DNA from 3 places in the Paenibacillus sp. FSL R10-2771 genome. Region 2 is predicted to be linked to each of the others. Evidence: predicted binding sites of a transcription regulator. Region 2 holds the regulator's gene; each other region holds the start of a gene.
What was found. The regulator LexA, encoded in region 2, represses DNA repair genes until DNA is damaged. The targets are predictions, from matches to a motif close to CGAACATATGTTCG.

Region 1 (8,226 bases), 1.7 Mb from region 2:
GGAGTGCAGCCTGGCCAAGCCATTGCTCGGAATAGGTGAGCAGCACATCAAGATAGGTCAGCATTTGCAGCGACAATCCATAGTAGACCTCGTGCAGCTTGAGATCCTTCTGGCTTGATTTGTAGTCAATGACCCGCAGCAGAATACCCTGCTCGCCTTCAGCCATATCCACACGGTCAATCCGGCCGACCACCTCCATTACGCAGCCGTTCGGCAGTGTAATTCTCAGCGGAGGCAGATCCTTCCCGGGACCGAAATCCAGCTCCAGCCCGACCGGCTCGAAGCTCCCTCTGCGCGAATGCTCGCCGAGGATCACTGAAGCGCGGCCGACAATATTCTTCAGCTTGCGTGAGATATAGCTGTAACGTTTGCTGCTCATCAGAATTTCGCCCTGCAGCAGCGGGGACAGACGGTCTACCGTCTCACCCGCCTCACGGCGGCATTCTTCGGCCGTCATGCTGCCCCAGCTGCGGCCCTCCTTCTGCAGCCGCTGCGCCATTTGGCTTAGAGCCGCATGGAACAGCTGCCCGATATCCGGGGCCTGGAGCTTATAGAGCTGGCGTTCCTTCAGCCTTAGCCCGTAAGAAGCGAAATGAGAGAAGGAGCAGGCCACAAATTTCTCCATGCGCGACACGCTGCCGCGCAGTGTGGAGCCGCCGTACAGCCGAAGGCTGGTCTCCCGCTTCAGCCTGATCCCTTCGTTGCGGTAGAACAGCGAGCCCAGCAGCCGTTCAAGCTGAAGCTTCATTGAGACTTCTGCCTGCCCAGCAGCCGCTGCCTGTGTGTTCACCGGTTTGTCCGCATGTCCATCGGCCGCAAACCAGTTATAGACATCCCACCACAAGCGGGGAATCTCTACCCCCTGGCGCCACTGCCGGAGCTGAAGCATCAGCATGCGGAGGGTTTGCTCAGGATGGCCGATGAAATTCATGTGGACCGCTTCCGTTTGTGCAGACATGCTGTCTTCAGCTGCCTCCCCTCCCTGGGGGAATCCTGATAGATACTTCTCATCCAGCCCTTCAGGGAACATGCCCTGAAGCTGGCGGATAATCTCCGAGGGCAGCAGCGCTTTGCCTTCATCATCAGCCAATGCGTAACTAATCCACAGCTTCCTGCTGGCAGTTGTAAGCGCATTGTAGATCAGGAAGCGCTCATCCAGCAGCTTGCGGGATGAGCCGGGAGCCAGCTCCATACCGGCATTCTCCAGCAGCAGACGCTCTCCCTCGGACAAAATCCCGTCTTCCTTGAACTGTGCCGGAACCACACCTTCATTGAAGCCCAGCAGGAAGGCATACTTCACTCCCGACACCCGCGTACGGTCCATCGTTCCGACCAGCACCTGATCAAGGGCAGGCGGGACTAGCCCCATCTTGAGCTCAGCCAGCCCTGTTTCCAGCACGCCGGCGAACAGTTCAAATTCCATTCTTTCCTTGCCCATCATCTCGGCAATCTGATCGAGCAGATCCAGCACAGCCCCCCACAGCTGGTTATGCTCACGGGCAGCTTCCGGGCGTCCCTGCTCCAGAGACTCCGCCCCCATCCGTTCCAGCTTGCGCGCCGCCTCTGTGTCCTCAAGCAGCAGATATACGGCTCTGCACAGCTCCAGGCCGCTGCGGCTGGCTTTGACCCTCTGCTCAAAAGCCTGCAGCGGTCCTGTGATCGCGCTCCGGCAGGCTTCCATTCTGGCCAGCATGGCTTCATCTACAGCCTCACTGCCCTCCAGCGAGAGGCGGGGAATGCCTTTCCAGGAACGGCCGTCAGTCCACCGGTACCCGTGAATACCGCAGGCCAGCACGTAATTCTCCAGTTCATCCATATTGGCGCGCGTAATACTTCCGTCCAGCGGAAGCAGCAGCTCGGTCTTCACGCAGCGGAACACATCCTCATAGCGCCAGCGGCGGCGGACTACATCCAGAGCGGAACGGATGAATTCCACCAGCGGATGGTGCAGCTCATTCAGCTTCTGGTCCAGGAAGAACGGAACGCCGAAGTCCTGGAACAGCGGAGCAATCAGCGGCTCATAATCACTCATATTCCGCATGAATACAGCCATCTCACCATACTTGGCCTCTGAATCTCTGGCCAGGCTCAGCATCTCGCGCAGCACACCTTCGACCTCGATCCGGCGGGAGGCCGCAGCCCGGATACTGACTGCCTCCTCCGCTTGCCCGGCTGCTCCGTTCCAGCGCAGCCGGCGCTGGAATCCACGCTCCAGATGGGCGAGAGCCGGACTGTCCTTGAACCTTGGAAGTGCTGGCGGCGCCAGAAGCTGATCCCAGACTGTAAGGCCCATCTCCTCGGCCATTCCGCGCAGCTTGATATACGTAACCGCAGCCGGGTGAAACAGCTCCAGCTCATGCGGTGCCTGGCCTGCGGGATAGATCCTGTCCAGCGTCAGGGCAATGGTCACCCCCGAAGCATATTGCATAAGCTCACGCAGTACGATGAATTCCTGATTGGTAAACCCGTGGAACCCGTCTACCCAAATCTCGGATCCCCGGATATAGCCGGAATCCTGAATATGCTCAGCCAGCTCAGCCAGCCTGTCCTCCTGATCCATGTAGAGCTGTGACATTTCCTGCTCCAGCTCACTGAAGACCAGGTGCAGATCTTCCAGCTTGCCGGCCAGAATCGGACTTCCTCCCAGGGCATCCCGCATTCTGCCGAGCTGTTCTTCGAGGTCACCTGCTCCAAGGCAGCAGCGCTTGAGCTCCGTGTGCAGGTCGCTGAGCCGTTCCACGAATCCTGGCCGGTCCGAGGAGGCGCCGAACAGCTTCAGTTCCTCCTTGCGCCGGTTGACGATCTTATAGATCAGCATCTTCTTGCCTTCCTCGCTGATCGGCAGACTCGCGCTGCCGCCGGTCTCCTGCTTCACCCGGTAGGCCAGCCGCGAGAAGCTGAGTGTCTGGGCGCGGATGCTGCCCTTCACGTTGCCCGCAGCCAACAGACCGCGCTCCGCACCGAATGATCCCTGTTCAGGGACAAGTATAATTATCGGCGCTCCAAGCGGCTCTGTCTTCAGCCGTGAGGATACCGTCTCCCATATTGTAGTTGTCTTGCCGCTGCCCGAGCGTCCGATCAAAAAGTTAACCGTCATATCAGCAGACTCCTTCCGTGGCGGAGAATTAGAATGCAGGCCGCCCTGCTGCTGCACACACAGAAGCGGATTGCCTGATGAATATCAGAATCTATGAATAATCTCGTCCCAATAGTATAGCATACCTCCACCGCGCGCTCCAGAACGTACGTTTGCCATTGTTTGCAAATACCTGCCGCTTTTTTAAAGGCCACAGCAACCAAGGTCAACAACAAAGAAGACTCTCCCGGAGCCATGGATCGGCTGGTCGGGAGAGCCTGGATGGAGTGTATTATTTAGCCGGATCGGATATATAACCGGGATAGCCGCAGAATTAAGTGTCATAAATCCATCTAGCATCAATCCGGAAGTAGAAACCAGTTCATTAGATGGAGAAAATCCAATTAAATCAGCAGAGTCACTCCTCTGCTGATTCCGGCTCAAGTGCAGGGCAGCACCCAGCGCGATTCCGCTACGTAGTTCATGATCCCCAGCCCGGGAAGTGGACTGAAATTCCGTTATATGAGCAGATCAGGCGGATTCGCCGGGCAAACGGACTCAGATTCCGCTAAGGGACCAGTCAGAGCTGCTAATGGAATCCAGCCGGCAACATAACGGACTCAGTCCGCTTAAGCCCCATTCTGAGGTTTTTTGGAGAAATAGGAGCTTCTCAGTCCGCTTCGCTCTGCTGACGGTTCCCCGCTACAGTGCACAGCAACTTCCCTGTGAGAAAAAAAGAGAGCCTCAGTAGCTGAGACTCTCAAGACAAGCCTTCCGGCTTGAACTAACATCATTATTTGCTGCGCACTTCAAAGATGGCAAACTTCAGATAATGCCCTTCGTCCACGCCGAGGATCTGCGGGTGATCCTTGCCTGCGGCCCGCCACTCGATCAGCCGGAGCACTTTGCCGGCATCCTTGGCCGCTTCCTGGATGGTCTCCAGGAACAGCTGCGGCTGCATATGGTACGAGCAGCTGGCCGTAACCAGATATCCGCCTTCATTGACCAGCTTCATGCCATGCAGATTGATATCCTTGTAGCCGCGGACAGCGCCTGCTACAGCACTTTTGGTCTTGGCAAAAGCGGGCGGATCAAGTATAACGACATCCCAGGTACGTCCGCCGCCTGCTGTCATCGGCTTCGCGGTATCCGCCTTGGCAGCCGGCTTAGCGCCGGGTTTGCTCTCTGCCGCCGGACCTGTCGCCCGCTCAGAGCGTTCTTCCAGCCCCTTAACCTGATTGCGCAGGAAGGCAAACGCATCATCCACTACAAATTCCACCCGGTCGGTGAATCCGTTGATCTCCACATTGGCTTTTGCACTCTCAATCGCATACGCGGACACATCAAGGCAGGTTACCTTCTTGGCGCCGTATTTACAGGCATGCAGGGTGAAGCTGCCGGTGTGCGCGAAGCATTCCAGCACGGTTGCGCCGTCCCAGAACGGGAAGGTGACCGGCTTACCGCTTTTGTTGACCGGCAGCGTCTGGAGTGATCCGTCCTCTGCCGCTACCTCCTGCAGCGTGATTCCGCTGCGCCCGCCCCAGCCCTTCATGAGCGGAGCGATGGAGGCTCTGTTCTCGCGCTGATCGAAGAAGTAGCCTGTCTTCTGGCCTTCTTCAATATCGACGATAACCTTCAATCCATTCTCGCTTACCGTGATGTGGCGCGGGCATTCCCCGTAGAGCACGCCTGTGGTCTGCTCTAAGCCTTCGAGCTCGCGGACGCTGACGTCACTGCGCTCATAAATGCCGCGCGGCGCCATAACCTGTACCAGCGCTTCCACAATCTCGGAGCGGTGCTGATCCATCGCCAGCGTCAGCAGCTGTACGACGAGAACCTCCCCGAAGCGGTCGATGATCAGCCCCGGCAGGAAATCCGCTTCCCCATACACCAGGCGGTAAGCATCCGCACCCGGCAGGAAACGCTCCCTATGCTGCAGAGCGCTTGCGAACCGGCCGGCAAAAAATACCGTGTCCATCGCCGCAAGCTTACTCTGCGAAAGAATTCTTACCCGGATCTGCGAGGCCGGATTGTAATACCCTGTGGCCAGATAACGCCCCTGATGATTCAGCACATCCACAAGTCCCCCTGCCTGCGGCTCCCCGTCTACCGAGGCTACTTCGCTGGCGTAGACCCACGGATGTCCCTGTTCCAGTCTTTTCTTACGGTTTCGTTCCAGAATTACCGATGCCAATGACTTCAACTCCCTGTTCTTGTAGCTCGATTTGTATACATGTCCCATGCAATGCCTTCATATATTGGTGTACAACCCCCGTCCAAAAAGGAGCCTGTCCTTATGATCCGTGACCTGCTGTTCCCTGTCATTTATGGCCTTGTCATCTTTCTCGCCGGCATGAAGGTGATGGAAGCCTCATTGTCGCGGCTCGCCGGCCCGCTGCTAACCCGGAGTCTGCATAAGGCAACCTCTACGCCGGCCAAAGGCCTGATTGCCAGCAGCCTGCTGTCCGCGCTGCTGCAGAGCAGCACGGCCGTAACCGTGCTGACCATCGGTATGGTCAATGCCGGGCTGCTGACCTATGCCCGGACGCTGGGCATTATCCTCGGCAGCAACATCGGCACCTGCCTGACTACAGAGCTGATCAGCCTGCAGATCAGCACACTGGCAGCGCCGCTGCTGGCCGCCGCGCTATGCCTCTGGGCGGCCGCAGTGATGGCCGGCGAGCTATCCCCGCAGGCATGGCGGCTGGTTGAAGCCTGCCGCCGGATCTCGGGGCCGCTGCAATTCATCTGCCTCGCGGTGGCCGGCTTCGCCCTGGTCCTGTGGGGCATCGCGGTCATGCAGTCGGTCGGCCCCGCCCTTGAAGGCAGCGAATTGTTCCGCTGGTTCCTCGGGCATGCCGCCACAAGCGCACTGTGGGGACTGGCAGCAGGTGCCGTGCTGACCGCGATGGTGCACAGCAGCGCGGCGGTGATCGGCATGGCGATGGGCCTCGCGACCAGCGGCGTCATGCCGCCGGAGCTGGGAATCGCCATCGTGCTGGGCGCGAATATCGGCACCTGCGTCACGACCGTAATCGCCGCCATCGGCAGCACGCCGTCCGGCGTATTCGTTGCCTGGTCGCATGTGGCGCTCAATGTCGGCGGCGCCCTGCTCTTCCTGCCCTTCATCGGACCGCTGCAGTCACTCTCTGCCTGGATCGGCGGCGGACCTGCCGCACAGCTCGCCCATGCCCAGACCATCTTCAATGTTGTGTGCTCGCTAGGGGTACTGCCGCTGTGCTACCTGCCCGTATGGACCAGGCTGGAGCAGCGGCTTCAGCTCTAATCCATACCGTCCGGCCAGGATTACAACTGTCTTATTATACTTCAATCCGCCCCGCAGTTCTACGGAAGCTCCACTTCCAGCATCCCCCTCAGAAAATACTATAAAACCGCGAGCCGTCATAAAAAGTAATAATCGTCGCGGCTGCGGCTATCCCCACCATCAGACACAGCGCAGCATAGTCGCTGCGGGTAAACGGCCGGGCCCGGTACCAGGTCCGGGTGCGGCCAGTTCCGAAGCCGCGCAGCTCCATCGCGGTGCTGATCTTCTCGATCCGCTCGATACTGGTCAGAATCAGCGGCAGCAGAATGGATACGATGTTCTTCAGCCGCTTAGGCAGCTTCTCCTTGCGGGAGATATCAATGCCCCGCGCCTGTGCCGAGAATGAGATGTTCTCATAATCCTGCTGGATGTCGGGGATATAGCGCAAGGCCAGTGAAACGGAATAAGCGATCTTGTAATTGACCCCGACCCGGTTCAGCGAGGCGGCGAATTCACTCGGATCTGTCGTCAGCAGGAACAGCAGCGCCATCGGAATGACCACGGCATACTTCAGAGCGATATTGAATTGGTAGAAAAGCTGCTCCGCCGTCAGCGTATAACGTCCGGCGAGATGCAGCAGATCATGCCGGGTGCCATAGATTCGTGTACCTTCCAGCGGTGAGAAGGCAAAGATCGCGATGTGATTCAGCAGGAAGAAGAGCAGAATGAAGTAGAGCACAAAGGCATAGTCCTGAAACCGGACCCGTGAAATGCGGAATACGGCCAGGCTGAAGAGCAGCATCAGCAGCAGGCAGCGGGTATCGTAGGTAATCATGGCAGAGACCGACCACACGGCAAAAATAATCAGCTTCGTTGCCCCCGTCAACCGGTGCACCGGAGAATCCTGTTTGGTATAGGTTAGCATCTTAGCTTTCATCCGCGCCGGTTCCCCCTGTCATATTCGATAAACCGCCGGACAAATTCCACAGGCTGGTTAAGTCCCGCCTTCACTGCCAGAGCAAACAGTGATGTCTCCTTCAGGTTGGCGCTGCTCACAATATCCCGGTCCGTCAGAATCACATCCGGCCGGGCATCCGCCAGCTTCCTGCCCTCCGCCAGCACAATCGTCCGCTCCGCGTACTCCAGCATCAGGTGCATATCATGGGTAATCATAATCACCGTAATCCCGGAGCTGCCGAGTCCGCGCAGAAACTCCATAATCTCGTTATAGTGCCGGTAATCCTGTCCGGCGGTGGGTTCATCCAGAAGGAGCACCTCCGGCTCCAGCACCAGGATGGAGGCAATGGTCACCCGTTTCTTCTGCCCGTAGCTGAGCGCTGAAACCGGCCATTCGCGGAACTCATACAGTCCGCAAATCCGGAGCACCTTATGTACCCGCCCGCGTATCTCTTCTTCCGCGAAGCCCCGCAGCTTAAGTCCGAGGGCAACCTCGTCATAGATCAGCGTCATGGAGATCATATGATTCGGATTCTGCATCACGAAGCCGATATGCTCTGCCCGCTCCTTGATCGTATCCGTTGCCAGATCCCGCCCGTTCAGCAGAATACTTCCCGCTGACGGCTTGTAGAACCCGCAAATCAGCTTCGACACCGTTGATTTGCCCGCACCGTTCCTACCGGCAATGCATAGCATCTCGCCGCGGCGGACGCTGAAGGACAACCCCTGCAGCACCTTCGCCTGCTTGTCATAGCCAAAGGTAAGATCCCGCAGCTCAAGCAGCACAGGTGCTGCTTCCTCCTCCTGCGGTACTTCACTGGCCTCATACCAGGCGCGGAGCCTGGCGGCTCCGGTCTCCAGCCTGATCCCGTCCAGATGCTGCGGGTTCATCTCCGGTGTAATCTCGCAGCCGGCATATTTGAGCGCA
Region 2 (8,226 bases):
ACTCTGTTTTGGCGCTGAAAGCATCTTTCAAGCGGAATCAGCTGGATACGTTACATATAAACTCTTATAATCCCAGCAAAAAACCTCCCGGTGACGGGAGGTTCCGCTATGACGGGCACAGGCCCTTCTGACGGGTGATGATCAATCAGGGCACTTTACAGCTTCTCCACATTGAAATACTGCGCTTCAGGATGTGCAAATACCATAGCCGATACCGAAGCCTCCGGCTCCATCATGAAGCCTTCGGTAAGGTGAACTCCGATATCCTCCGGGGACAGCAGCTTGAATAACGGCCCTTGATCCTCCAGATCCGGGCAAGCCGGGTAGCCAAAGGATACACGGATTCCCTGATAACGCGCCCCGTGTCTCTGCTTCATCGTCATATCCGCCGGGTCCGGGAACCCCCAGGTATCCCGCATCATATGGTGAACGCGTTCAGCCAGGCCTTCTGCCACCTCCAGCGCTACTGCCTGCAGGGCATGGGAACGGAGATAATCTCCCCGGTCCTTAAGCTCCGTGGACAATTCACGTACACCATGGCCGGCGGTTACGACCAGGAACCCGACGTAATCCATAACCCCGCTGTCCACCGGCTTCAGGAAGTCGGCGAGGCAGAGATACGGCTCAACGTTTTGCCGCGGGAAGGTAAAGGTATGCAGCACATTGGCAGCATTCTGCGGGTCATAGATCAGGATATCATTCCCGCTCGACTGGGCCGGGAAGAACTGATACATGGCATGTGGAACAATGGTACCTTCCAGCATCGCCTGATGCAGAATATCGTCTACGGTTTCTTTCAATTCCACTGTACGCGCATCTCCCGCTGCCAGCTGCGCTTCCACGGAACCACGCAGCCCCAGATGATGACCGAGCAGCATCTGCATGTTCACATAAGGAATAATATGTCCAAGCGGATAATTTCGCAGGACATGACGTTCCAGATCCGGCGGGGAAAACACAGGGGCATCGGCTGAAATCTTGGAGCGGACGGCACGCGTCAGCTCGGGAAGCGGCTGCTGAGGAGCTACAGCAACGGCAGCCTCTGCCTCTTGGCGTACCTCTTCCTCAATCTTGCCCCGCTCCAGCGGATTCATCAGCCGGTTGGCGATATCCAGGCCGTCCATGGCATCCTTGGCGTATAGTACCAGGCCGTCATATTCAGGGCGGATACGGGTCTTGGTGAACTTGCGGGTTAATGCCGCACCGCCGACCATAATCGGCACATCGATACCGGCAGCGCGCAGATCCTGCGCCGTCAGTACCATCTGCTGCGCCGACTTCACCAGGAGGCCGGATAATCCGATGGCGTCAGCTTTTTCCTTGCGGAAGGCTTCAATTATATTCTCTGGCGGAACCTTTATCCCCAGATTGACGATCTCGTAACCATTATTGGAGAGGATAATCTCCACAAGGTTTTTGCCGATATCATGCACATCGCCCTTAACGGTTGCGAGCATTATTCTTCCTTTAACCGAGGTCTCATCCTTCTTCATAAACTGCTCCAGATGACCGACCGAGGCCTTCATCACTTCAGCGCTTTGCAGCACTTCAGCAACAATCAATTCATTGTTGTTGAACAATCTGCCGACTTCCGACATCCCCGCCATCAGCGGACCATTAATAATCTCAAGCGGACCGGATAACTTCAGGGCTTCGTCCAGGTCAGGAATGAGCCCTTCCTTGGTTCCTTCAACGACATACGAGGCGAGACGTTCTTCCAGCGAGAGATTGGAGATCTTCTCTTTCTTCTCGACCTTCTTCTCCCGGAAAGCCGCTACGAACGCAGACAAAGTATCGTCATTCGTATTATAAATCAGCTGTTCGGCAAGCTTGCGTTCTTCTTCCGGAATGGAGGCATAACGCTCCACCTTTTCGGTATTCACAATTGCATAATCCAGCCCGGCTTTGGTGCACTCATAGAGAAACACTGAGTTTAGCACTTCACGGCCCGCTTCCGGCAGCCCAAAAGATACATTGCTTATGCCCAGAATTGTATGAACGGAAGGCAGAGCTTCCTTGATCAGGCGGATACCGTCAATCGTCTCTTTCGCAGAACCGATATATTGCTCGTCACCTGTTCCGACAGGAAATACAAGGGTATCAAAGATCAGATCTTCAGCGGCCAGCCCGTATTTGTTCACCAGCAGATCGTATGAACGTCTGGCAACCTCCAGCTTGTCCTTAGCGAGAATCGCCTGCCCGGTTTCATCAATTGTGCCCACAACGATCGCAGCACCGTATTTATGAATCAGCGGAGTCACTAGCTCGAATTTCTCTTCACCATCTTCAAGGTTAATGGAGTTAATAATCGCCTTCCCCTGGCAATATTGTAAGGCCAGATCAATCACCTTCGGATCGGTGGTATCGATCATCAGCGGGACTTTGACCTTCTTCACTACCAGCTCGAGGAAACGTTTGATATCCTCTGTCTCATCACGGTCAGGGTCTTGCACGCAGACGTCAATGACCTGCGCTCCGCTCTTCACCTGTGCGCGGGCAATCTCTGAAGCTTCCTCATACTTGCCTTCGACAATCAGCCGCTTGAACTTCCGAGATCCCAGCACGTTGGTCCGTTCACCGACCATGTAAGGACGGTTATCGCTCTCAATGTACACGGGCTCTATGCCGGAGAGTGCCGGCGGATGAATGCCATCCAGCCCGCGCGGCGGATATGCCGACAGGGCTTCGGCCATCGCCCGGATATGATCCGGGGTTGTGCCGCAGCAGCCGCCGGCAATGTTCAGCCAGCCCTTCTCGGCGAAGCCGGCCAGCTTGCGGGCAAGTGAATCCGGAGATTCATGGTAGTTGCCGTTCTCGTCCGGAAGCCCGGCATTCGGATAGCAGCTTACCGCTGCTGAAGAAATGGCCGACAGCGAACGGATATGATCGCGCATGAATTCCGGTCCGGTCGCACAGTTTAATCCGACAGAGATCGGCTTAAGATGCTCCAGCGAAATGTAGAAGGCCTCGATGTTCTGCCCCGCAAGCGTAGTCCCCATCGGTTCGATGGTACCTGAGATCATCACCGGCAGTGTAATTCCGCTTTTCTCGAAGGCATTGTGGATGCCTATACTTCCGGCCTTCACATTCAGCGTGTCTTGGGAAGTCTCCAGCAGCAGGGCATCTACCTTGCCATCGATCAACGCGACCGCCTGCTCCTCATAGCTGTCCACAAGCTCCTGGAATGTTACTCCTCCGGTTACAGAGAGTGTCTTGGTTGTCGGTCCCATTGCCCCTATAACGTACCTTGGGCGCTCAGGTGTATCGTATTTATCTGCGGCATTACGCGCAAGTCTGGCAGCCTCCAGGTTAATCTCCCGGGCCCGCTGCGGGATATCATATTCTGCAAGCACCACAGAGGTGGCGCCGAATGTGTTAGTCTCAATCAGATCCGCACCGGCTTCCAGGTATTTCTCATGAATATCCTGAATCACCTCCGGCCGGGTAAGCACCAGCATTTCATTACAGCCATCCAGCTCATCCCCGCCGAAATCCTCGCCGGTAAGCGGCACCTGTTGAATCATTGTGCCCATGGCTCCGTCTAGTATCAATATGCGTTGCTGCAAGCTTTCTGCAAGTGTGAATTTGGCCACTTTCAATCCCCCCAGTAAAACATTAGAGTAAGTTTAGCAGAATAAAGGGAATTCGGAAAGCCTTCCTTTCCACCCTGCATTATTTGTATTGACAGTATAGCTACAGCTTACAAGCTCATCATGGCTGTACCGTGAGTTCTTTAGACGGCATAGAGTGCTGCGTCCGGGCAGTCACATGGGAAGTGACCGTATAGCTGCCGGCTTGCTCAAATGTACGTTCACTTATATAAGCTCCTTCTCCGTCACTTGCCCCTTTCAGCTGAGTGCTCTTGCCTGGCTCTGCATTATCTACAATTTCGAAGATCACTTCTTTGGCGTCCTCAACAACTTCTCCGTCCTGACTAATGACTGCTTTAAAAATCACCTTGTCGTTAACGGATATTTCCTCCGGACTCCAGCTTAGCTCTACCTTGATAGGTACCATTGAGGAATCAGCAGCTGCATGCATATACATATCCTCTTCATTATTCCCTGAACAGCCGGCAAGCGTCATACCCATGACAATGCAAATGAGACCTCTAAGTATCTTTGGCTTAATCATCTGGAGCCCTCCCGGTTCATCGATAGATTCATCTTCATGTTAACAACGAAAGTCAGATTGCTTTCTTCCTTATTATACACATTTTATTCAACTTGTCGGAAATAAGCTTCGTTAACCGCCCTATCACATGAGAATAGTCATATACATGAACTACATTTGTCCAAATCCTCGCAGGGATATCAAAAAAGCCAATATCCTATAAGGATACCGGCTTCATCTAATTCAGTTATAGGGAGTGTACCAATGGCAGAAGCTCCGAAAGATGGCTGATCTGATAATCCGGAGTAATGTCCGGGTCAGGAGTCTTGGCCGTCCGGTTGATCCAGACCGTCGTTAGACCTGCGGCCAATCCTCCGAGAATATCAGTCGTAAGCTTATCTCCGACCATGACCCCCTGCTCAGGCGTAATATCCAGCAGTCCGAGGGCATGCTCGAAGATTGTCTTGTCCGGTTTCCCTTTACCGAAGCTTCCAGAAATGACAATATGGTCAAAATACGGAATAAGCTCAGGTACACCATCAAGCTTCTCCTGCTGAAGTGCAGGACAGCCATTCGTCAACAGCAGCAGCTTCACCTTGCCGCGCAGCTCATCCAGCACCTGAAGCGTCTCTTCATATATATAAGGACGGCTGCGGCGCTCAGCGGCGAACTTGGCCGCGAGGCGTTCCGCCAGCGCTTCATCGTCCACTCCAAGAGAGGCAAGGCCGCGGCGCCAGGATTCGGTGCGGTAGGCCGGAGCAAGCTGTTCCAGCTGCCGGAATTCCGGCTGGTCTCCAGCTGTGAAGTTAGCCCATAGTGCCTCAAAAGGATTAATCCCGATCAGCTTCGTGAACGGAAAAGTCTCGTAAGACTCATAAAGCGCACGCGCTTCTCTGCGCACCGCCTGTTCAAGCTCCTGCGGATCAACAGAATCCCCTGCAGCCTCAGAGGCGTAGCGGAATGCTTCTTCCACACTTCGATCATCCCATAGCAGTGTATCGTCAAGGTCAAATAGTACGGCGGTAATCGGCATTTCGTTCTCCCACTCCCTATGCTGGTCTATCTTACTATTCGTGCACTACTTCAATGTTGTTGTTCTTGCCGAATTGTTCCAGGCGTGCAGCCATAGCGGCGGTATCATACCGGTTGATCAGCTTGGAGAAAATCCACTGCTTGCGCTTGCCTTTATACTTAATGGTAACTACACTGCGCGACAAGGTAATCTTCTCGATTTCAGCTGCTGGCAAAAAGCGTTCACGGTTGTATTTAATAGTAGACAGACGGGCGCGTTCCACCTTAAGGAACGGACGGCGGAAGAATAGCAGCGCGGCAAGCAGGAAGTACAGTACTACCCCCAGCCAGTTAGCCAGTATTCCGCTTCCTTTCGCTTCATCAATGGAACCGACTACCCAGAACATAATGCCAAGCAACAGCAATACGACAGGGAATACAATATTCCGGCCTTTGAAAATATCGGTGCTCTTTGCAGCAGCTTTAGAGCTCGTTGCATAAATCGTCTCTTTTCCCTGCTTCTTTCTTTGCTGATTGATTTGCTTGGTGTTGCGTTGAACCATTCTTTCCCAAGAACGGGCCATGTTAGTTCCCCCTAGTCATCCTGTATTATCTATGAAAAGGCCGCAGACTAAGCTTTACGTCCGTCGTTGCCTTCTTCATGCTCCGGATTATCCACAATCTCAATGGTATCAAGCTGGGCCCGGAAATTGCTGCGGATATTGCCCAGATAAATCTCGCGGAGTTTGGCGCGTTCTGCCAATTCTTCCTCATTCAGGCCGCTTTCCTTATGTTTGCGTGCCAATTCATTGATGCGTGCGACCAATTCGTCAATATTCAATACTTTCCCCTCCCCTATAAATTCATTCTAACTTTGCCATGAGAAAAAGAGCTTGTCAAGGTCTACCCCCTGAAAGCTCTCTTAGTCGAACACCATTATGCTTCTTCCGGTTAATATACCGGCACGGACAGTATATCTCCTGCCTTAATTCCACTGTCCTTCAGACCATTTGACTTCTTGATTCCTTCTATATATACAGCAGTCCTCATATCATCCGGTTTATTCTTGAGGGCAATGCTCCACAAGGTGTCTCCGCGTTCAACTACGATCCGTTTCTCAGGCTTCATTAAAGTGACAGAACCAGCGAACACATTACCGACTACTGTAAATCCGGAGATCGTGAGTAATAGTATCAGAGATATCTTGATAAAGCTGACCTGGCGGAATATTGAGGTAAGTACAGACAGCAGGCGAAGGGTCTTGTCTCTGAATTGTGCCAATGGATTATGGGGTAATGGATTACCGGGAGCGGACACCTTGATATCCTCATTGTAGATACTATTGTAGGTACTGTATTTTAACATAAATATCGTCCTCCAAACACTTGTTCTTACTTTCGAAAATAATATAACACGAACATGTGTTTTGATCAATAGTTTTTTCGAACAACTGTTCCCTTTATTTTTCAGGCTATAATTCTCACAATTTAGAACTTATGTTTGTACGAACGGCAGTTCTATGTTATAATTTTCCCAAACATAGTATATGGGGTTGATTCCGATGTCAAAGATTTCGAGTCGCCAGCTGGCGATCCTGGAATTTATACGTAACGAAGTCCGCAGCAAGGGTTATCCTCCGTCCGTTCGGGAAATTGGCGAAGCTGTTGGCCTGGCCTCCAGTTCTACAGTGCACGGTCATCTGGACCGGCTTGAGAAGAAAGGCCTGATCCGGCGCGATCCTACGAAGCCGCGTGCAATTGAACTGCTCGGCCAGGAAGATTCAGAGAATGTACATCAATTCGTCCAGACGGTTACCCGTATCCCTGTAATTGGCAAGGTTACTGCTGGTGTTCCTATTACCGCTACAGAGAATATTGAGGATTACTTCCCGCTTCCTACTCATTACGTAGGGGATAACAAGGTATTCATGCTTTCTGTACTCGGCGACAGCATGGTTGATGCCGGTATTATGAACGGCGATTATGTTATTGTCCGCCAACAGCAAACCGCTGACAATGGTGACATCGTTGTTGCGATGACTGAAGAAGATGAAGCAACCGTTAAGACCTTTTACAAAGAACGTGATCATATCCGGCTGCAGCCGGAGAACCCGGCTTACGAGCCTCTCCGCCTTAACCGCGTTACTATTTTGGGCAGAGTCATTGGATTATTCCGCGATATCCATTAATCTTTCTCCTCCATAATCAGGCTGCTCCGCATCACGCGAAGCAGCCTTTTTCCTCTTTAGATCCTGTTACGCTTGCCCAAACTCCGAACCGCTTTAGCTATCCGCACATATCCTGTTACAAAGGAGTGCTGATCCCATGCCCAACTATCGAATTATTGTCGACCTTTCACAGCGCATGCTTTATCTGCTTGATAATGACACCGTAACCAGAGGATTTCCTGTCGGCATTGGCCGGATGCTGACCGTCTCGCCGGTAGGCGAGTACACGATCATTAACAAGCAGCCCAACCCGGGCGGACCGTTCGGAGCCTTCTGGATGGGCCTGTCCAAGCCACATTATGGAATTCACGGAACCAATGACCCTTCCTCCATCGGCCACATGGTCTCCCACGGCTGTATCCGCATGTATAACCAGGATGTGGTCGCGTTGGCTGCTATCATTCCCATTGGCACCCGTGTAACCATCAGGGAGTAGCTACAGTCATGCAGCCGCCTATAAATTTCTATATTGAACACAAGAACCCCTCTGACGGGTTTTGACCAAAGGGGTTCTTCACAGCATTATTGCACAGTTTGCTCATAACCAAGCTCGTCCAGAATATATTCAGCCAGACTCCACTGTTCCGCAGGTGAGTCTTTGCTTTTTTTGGCGTAGACCAATGCACTCTTGGTAACTTTCTCGATCAGCCTGCGTCCCTGCTCTTTGGTGATGGACACTTCCATCCCGGAGCGGCCCACCACCTCAGACAGACAAAAGAACGCAATCCGCATCGCGTAATTGTCTCTGCTGAGGAAATAGAACAGATGAGGCACGTTCTTGAGCAGACGGTCAACCCAGTTCGTAATCTCCCGAACCTGATAGACTTCCCGGCGATCCTGCTCATACCCATTGAATATAATTATGATTTTGCCCC
Region 3 (6,331 bases), 1.6 Mb from region 2:
ATATTTCATGAGAGTTATGCAATCTTCTCCTCGTTCTCTCCTTCGGAAAAAGGAGAGAACTGCAGGAGAGAACTCGATGAAAAGTTCTCTCCCAAGCTGTTTCAAAAACCAAGGTTTTTCGGAAAAAACCCTTATAAATCAAGGATGCCGAGGACGGGGGTCGAACCCGTACGGTACTCACGTACCGCAGGATTTTAAGTCCTGTGCGTCTGCCTGTTCCGCCACCCCGGCATGTTATGTGCGTGGTTAACGCGACAAGAAATATAATATCACGTATTATGGGGATACGCAATAAATAATTACCATTAAATTTTCCTGTATCCAGACAAACAGCCCGATCAGCCGAAACTGATGCGGGCTCTTTGCAGTTCCTACCCTGCTTAGTGGCGTTCGCGCTCGCCGCTTCTGCTCCGCATACCAACCAGCCCCAGAAGTCCGAGCAGGCCGAGCCAGCCCCAATTAGAGCCGTTATCGTTATCGCCTGTGGTGCTCTGTGCCCGGTAGATGCCGGTTGGTGTAGTGTTGTTCAGCGGAGAGACGGAGCTGTTGTCTCCGGTACGGATTTTATCCTTCATGATCGTCTCATTCTTGTGCATGGTGCCTGTCGTCTGGTTCATCATGGTATTGCCCCGGCCGTTCATCATTTGTGTGCTCCGGCCATCCATGTCACCCATGTTACCCATTGTGCCCATCCGGGTATCCGATGTTGTGCTGTTGGTAACGGGTGCCGTTCCGCCCATTCCTGTCGTGCCAGCCGCAGCAGATGTGTAACCGGCTCCGAGCAGACTCATGGAAAGTACTGTGCCGCATGCAAGGCTTGTAATCAGCTTGTTCAAGATGGTATGCCTCCTCTGTGGTTATGGTTTATCGCTGATAATTTCCCCACACGGCACATCATCTATGCAACGCAGATTATTCCTTTATGATGTTCACGGTCTTGCTGAGCGCATCATAGGTCACTTTGGCTCCAAGCGCTTCGGCAATGGCGCGTACCGGAGCATACGTGGTGACGCTGTCCAGCACGCCGGTCGTGAGCTTCTGTCCGTTCAATGTGATATTTACTTTAACCTCGGTATTCACCTCTGGGTCACCTCCGTTAATCCGGCTTAATGCGTCCTTCACCTGCTGAACGGTGGGGTGCTTACCGGCCCGGAGCTCAGCAGTGGTTAGTCCGAAGGTCATCTGCAGATGAGAGTAGTCCTTGAAGGAACTCCAGTCCCCGCCCCACTCGAAACCGAGCTTCTTCGCCTCCTGTGCAACCTCCTGCCAGTCCGCTACCTTATCCCCGTCTCCGTCACGCTTCATATCCCAGGATACGCTTTTGCCATCCGGCAGCAGCAGTGCGTAATCAATTGCCAGGCCGTAATTGTGATAGCTGTTCCCGCCCTTGGCATTGGTTACAATAGCGCCTTTCTTCGTTCTTCCCTGCGCGTATAGCGCATTCTGCTCGGCAATGGTGCGCATTCCCTGGGTAATGAGGATCGGAATCCCTCTGGCATAACTCCGCCGGATGAGCTCTGTAGCACCCGCCAGCAGCACCGGATGCAGATTGCCCAGCCACCCTGCCGACTTACTCTTCACTTGATCCAAAGTCAGCATATACTCACCCCCTGGTATAGTAAATGCCCGCTTGTACAATGTTGCATGTACACTTTCACCCCTGCATCCGCCCAAGTTTGCCAGGTTCCCTGAAGCATACGAAATAAGCCCCCAGGCATTCCTGAGGGCTTTAATGAGGCTTGATCCAGCTTAGCGTAAACAGGAGCCAACAAGGATGAATTGCTGCACCACAGGCCACACTAACATGGAGTACCGTTAATCCTTAATCCCGCATGGAAAGGTGGACAACCATGGATATTCACAGTGACAGCTATAAGGTGGCCGCGCTTAGCGATCAGGAAGATGTTGTTGAGGTGATCCGCGAGGCCGAGTCGGCCATCGCCCGGATGACCGGGAATCCCGGAGTCACGCTGATTGCTTATGAAAAGACGGAAGCCGCCGGGAGAAATTAACCGCTCCGTCCGCTCCGGCCAGCTTCGCCTGCACCCTCAGACGATATAGGCGTCCACAATATCATCCACGTTCAGCCACTTCCATTCCTCCGCCCACTGCAGCTTGATTTCGCGCGAGTGGGTGTGAATGGAGGTTACAAATCCGCTAAGCAGCTTGTGCTCAAGAGGGTCAAACAACACTACCGTTACCCGTACATGACTCCGCAGCGACAAAGCCAGCGTATGCTCAATCTCCTCCAGCTTGTGCTCATCCGGAACCGGCCTGACGCTCTGCCACGTCTCCCGTTCACCTCTACTGATTACGCGCATCTGCTCCGGCAGTACTGTCCGGTTGCTGTCCCACAGGTTATTGCCCTCCAGCTTTTTGCCCATTGCCGCTCCCCCAATCTATGGTCTGTATACAATACCGCAATACGTTGTCCGCTCATATACCGAACGTATGTTTGTATTATATCCGTGATCCGGCTTTTTAAGCAAGCAGAAATATATGTAAGCACCAAGACCTGGAAGGAACCATACCGGACTCCGCCGGCACAACAAAATAACCCCACAGCAGTGGGGCTAGCTTGAATTCATTCTGGTAATTACTCAGGCACTAAACGGGGATGAATACTTTTTAATTGGCCGTGTTTCCTGCCGTGCTCTCTGTCGTTGCAGCTCCCGTATCCGTCTTCGCAGCCGCGTCCGCTTCTGACGGGTCCACAATTAGACCTTCTGTGCTCTCTTCCGGGTCAATCAGTCCGGCGGCCGCTCTGGCTTCATTCAGCTTGGAGATGCCGTACAGCATCGCTACATCCGCCTGCTGGTTCATTGCATTGAATTCCTCGGCAGTTACATCGGGAGAAACCGCGCTTTTGGAGGCCTGCTCTTTAATGGAATAGGCACTTTTAAAAGCAATAATTGAATCTCTGAGCAGCGTCTGGATCGTGTCCGGCAGGCTCTTGGAAATCTTCACGTCACTCACCTGATCGGCAATATCGGAGGCTGTATCCTGGAACTCGTCCACGGCCTTCTGCAGCTCCTTCTCGGTCGCCTCTCCGGTTGAATAAGAAGTTAAGGTGGTGTTGAAATTTTCCAGCGAGGATTTACCCATTTCATCGAATTTTGACATTTCATTGTAAAAGCTCTGAACTGTATCCTGCACTACTTCCTGCGAAGCAGGTTCTGCGCTGTCATTGCTGCAGGCACTTAGGACTACAACCATCATAAGTAATCCTGCAAATAAAAATCGTCTCATATTTATATCCCTCCACTTAACAGAATAATATCGAATTTTGTTAAGTGCAAATGAAATTAATGTAAAATCGGCCGGGATGAAACATTTTCCTGAGATAAAGCGTATTCACAGAAAGAAACACAAGAAGAACCCGGTACTGACTGGGAATTCTTGTTATACTATAATCAAATTATCCGTTATACGAGAGGAAGATATCTTATGCCTTATTGCACAGCCTGTGGTGCGGAATATAAGCAAGGTGCCAAATTCTGCGGAGAATGCGGAGCAGGTACAGAGGATAATAACGCTCCGGCAGCAGCACGCCGTCCGGCGGCAGGCCGGGTCTCCGGAACAAGCACAGAAACCGAGCTGTGGCAGGGTAAGCCTGCGGGCATATCCGACCGGCTCAAGGGGCTTATTGGACTCAATACCACCAGATACACGATTACAACCCAGCGGATTATGGTGAAGAGCGGACTGATCGGCAAGGATGTCGAAGAAATCGAGCTGCTGCGGGTCAATGATTTTTCCGTCACGCAGTCGATTCCCGACCGTATATTAGGCATTGGAACGCTTACGATCCTCTCGGATGACGCCTCGTCGCCGCAGCTTCCTTTCCGCAAAATCCGCAAGGTTCAGACCGTAAAAGACGTGCTGCGACAAGCCGTCCGCAACGAAAAAGTCGCCAACAACATCAGCTACCGCGAACAAATCTGACCTAAGACCTTACTGTTAAGGAAGATACAAAGCCCCTGCCGGAATTACGCCTTTGACCTGGCTGGGGCTCTCCCACATCAGCACGGCCCGCGCATCCCCCTGGTTCTCGTAATACTCCACCTTCAGCTCATGCAGCTTACCCGCAATCAGCTTCACACTGCCTTGCCGTTCCTGCCCGCTCTGCTTCATCCAGCTGTCAATAATCAGCTTGCCGTCGATCCACACCCGGATGCCATCATCCGAAGAAGTATAGATGGTGTAAGTCTCACTGTACACCGCACTTAGCCTGCCGCTCCATCTTACCGAGAACAAATCTGCACCAATAGCCGGATCAGGGGCTGCCTGTCTCCAGATGAAGTTGATGTGGGCATCCGTCCGGGTGAGGGCGGGCGTACCGCTGAGCGTAATGTTATTATAGTACTGGCCATACAAGCCCGGCTTAGGAATACCGCCCGGTGATGGATCCATTGCTGCCGCCTTTGCTGCATATTCGTCTCTCGTGAACACGAAATTATCCTTCATAAAAGCTTTGATCACCGCATCACTGTTCTTCTCATACAGCAGCTTGCCCCAGGTCATCTGGTAGCTCCATTTGTTCTGGGAACCAGCCAGCTGGGCTGCCGGAGGAAGCTCCCCATTCTCGCCAATGGCGATCAGCTTGCCGCGCCCCAGATCCCAGAGGCTGTCATGATGGCTCCCCTTGAAGTCCGCGTCATAGATATCCAGTGCCAGCACATCTACTCTTCCGCTGCCCGGGTAATATTTCGCAGGTTCGTCACACCACTGATTCTTCGCATTCGGACTCCACACCCACAGCAGATTATGCAGCTTGTGATATACGGTATACCGCTCGAACATAATCTCCCAGAGGGTGCTGAAGGAAGACTTCTGCCCCCACCAGAACCAGCCGCCGTTCATCTCATGGTAAGGTCTCCAGAGCACAGGTACACCAGCATCCTTCAGCTTTTTGAGATACACGGCTACTTTGTCCAGCTCTGCAATCATTGCTGTGTATTGGACGGTTCCCGGAGTAATATATTTGTTGAAATCTGCTTCGCTGAGGCTCATCGAGACATTCGCCCAGGCCGGAGCGGTTCCCGGCAGATTGGCATGATAGCTCATCGTCACGATTCCCCCGGCATGATGCCAGCGGACTGCACTGTCTGTGACGGCCTGCCGCTGGCTGCTGATTTGCTGCTCCGTCTGGTTGCTGATGGCACCCATTTCATAGCCGTGAAGTCCCGCATAGCTCCCGCCGGTATTCTTCAGCTTCACGCTGAATTCATCCGGGCTCTCCAGATAATCATGCTGTCCGCTGATCACGCCTTGCCCCTGCAGCCAGTATAAGGTGTTCAGCAATTTACGCGCTGGCAGGGCCAGCTCCGCATCCGCAGGACTCATCAGCACACTGCGGAAGGCGGCCTGCCATTGTACATCCCCTACCAGCCGTGACGCGGAATCCAGCAGATCTCTGAGTACACGCTGTTCCACTTTATCCACCATCCTTTTCCATCTGTTTGTACATTTTATGGCGAATTATGTAACATCAGAACGGCGGATAGACAAGAATTACGTCTGTTCCAATCCCGCAGTCATACGCTATACTATTGTGAGCGTAGGCTTCCTGCGCCCACAATACTTAAGCGTATGCTTCCGAAGCGAGTTTTGCCGGAGCTTATCATTGGAAGCTATGCTAACAAAACTTTTAAGGAGCAGATATGAAAGCCAAAAAATTCATCACCAGTCTTATTATTGTTGTTCTGCTCAGCCTGGCTGCTTACTACTTCGGGGAGAATGGTCAGCTTCCGTCCCAGACGCCGTCTTCTGGCCAGTCAGAGGTTGTACGGCTGGAATTCCCGTCTGACCGTTATCCGGAGACCGCCAGACATATTCAGGAAGCGATTGAGAACGGGGAGTCCCCCATCTGCACGATTGACCGGAATGAAGCCGAAGACAACCGTAAGGAATCCCTGAAGGGCGTACCCACCAAAAAAGGTTATGACCGCGACGAATGGCCGATGGCGATGTGTGCGGAAGGTGGAGCCGGCGCTGATATTGAATACATAACTCCCAGCGATAACCGCGGAGCTGGAAGCTGGGTCGGCAATCAGCTGGAGGACTTCGCAGACGGTACCCGCGTAGAGTTCATGTTCAAATAGGCAGAATGCCTGAATGCTCCGGCTACCGCTACCGCAAATGATTGCTGATAAGAAACAGATCGCATATTAGCCGCTCTCCTCTCCGTCATATAAGGACATTTGCATGCCTGTTATGCGAACGACAGTTCTTTATGCAATTTCACCCAAATAAAGCGTAAAATAGGGTGGGATATTATTCCATAGACGGAGAGCCGGGAGTGTTCTATATCTGTTATCGGGGGAAAAGG

Region 1: a site for LexA is predicted at 3,239-3,252, ahead of addB (helicase-exonuclease AddAB subunit AddB). Genes of this name have one in related genera too.
Region 3: a site for LexA is predicted at 2,445-2,458, ahead of NSU14_RS05325 (YolD-like family protein). Genes of this name have one in related genera too.

The regions. Positions count from the first base shown of each region.
Region 1 is NZ_JBBOBM010000001.1:1,099,024-1,107,249, reverse strand. Features, by position in the region: gene addB (helicase-exonuclease AddAB subunit AddB) at 1-3,097, opposite strand, end outside; gene NSU14_RS04675 (class I SAM-dependent rRNA methyltransferase) at 3,870-5,270, opposite strand; gene NSU14_RS04670 (Na/Pi cotransporter family protein) at 5,373-6,362, shown strand; gene NSU14_RS04665 (energy-coupling factor transporter transmembrane component T family protein) at 6,451-7,278, opposite strand; gene NSU14_RS04660 (ABC transporter ATP-binding protein) at 7,275-8,226, opposite strand, start outside.
Region 2 is NZ_JBBOBM010000001.1:2,823,871-2,832,096, reverse strand. Features, by position in the region: gene metH (methionine synthase) at 156-3,533, opposite strand; gene NSU14_RS12325 (FixH family protein) at 3,712-4,134, opposite strand; gene NSU14_RS12320 (HAD family hydrolase) at 4,361-5,146, opposite strand; gene NSU14_RS12315 (hypothetical protein) at 5,181-5,708, opposite strand; gene NSU14_RS12310 (DUF896 domain-containing protein) at 5,756-5,965, opposite strand; gene NSU14_RS12305 (LysM peptidoglycan-binding domain-containing protein) at 6,076-6,489, opposite strand; gene lexA (transcriptional repressor LexA) at 6,686-7,312, shown strand; gene NSU14_RS12295 (L,D-transpeptidase) at 7,449-7,787, shown strand; gene NSU14_RS12290 (hypothetical protein) at 7,874-8,226, opposite strand, start outside.
Region 3 is NZ_JBBOBM010000001.1:1,236,674-1,243,004, reverse strand. Features, by position in the region: tRNA gene NSU14_RS05345 (tRNA-Leu) at 146-231, opposite strand; gene NSU14_RS05340 (WGxxGxxG family protein) at 381-836, opposite strand; gene NSU14_RS05335 (M15 family metallopeptidase) at 913-1,599, opposite strand; gene NSU14_RS05330 (hypothetical protein) at 1,851-2,012, shown strand; gene NSU14_RS05325 (YolD-like family protein) at 2,049-2,384, opposite strand; gene NSU14_RS05320 (hypothetical protein) at 2,629-3,249, opposite strand; gene NSU14_RS05315 (zinc ribbon domain-containing protein) at 3,448-3,945, shown strand; gene NSU14_RS05310 (glycosyl hydrolase) at 3,961-5,436, opposite strand; gene NSU14_RS05305 (NucA/NucB deoxyribonuclease domain-containing protein) at 5,664-6,104, shown strand.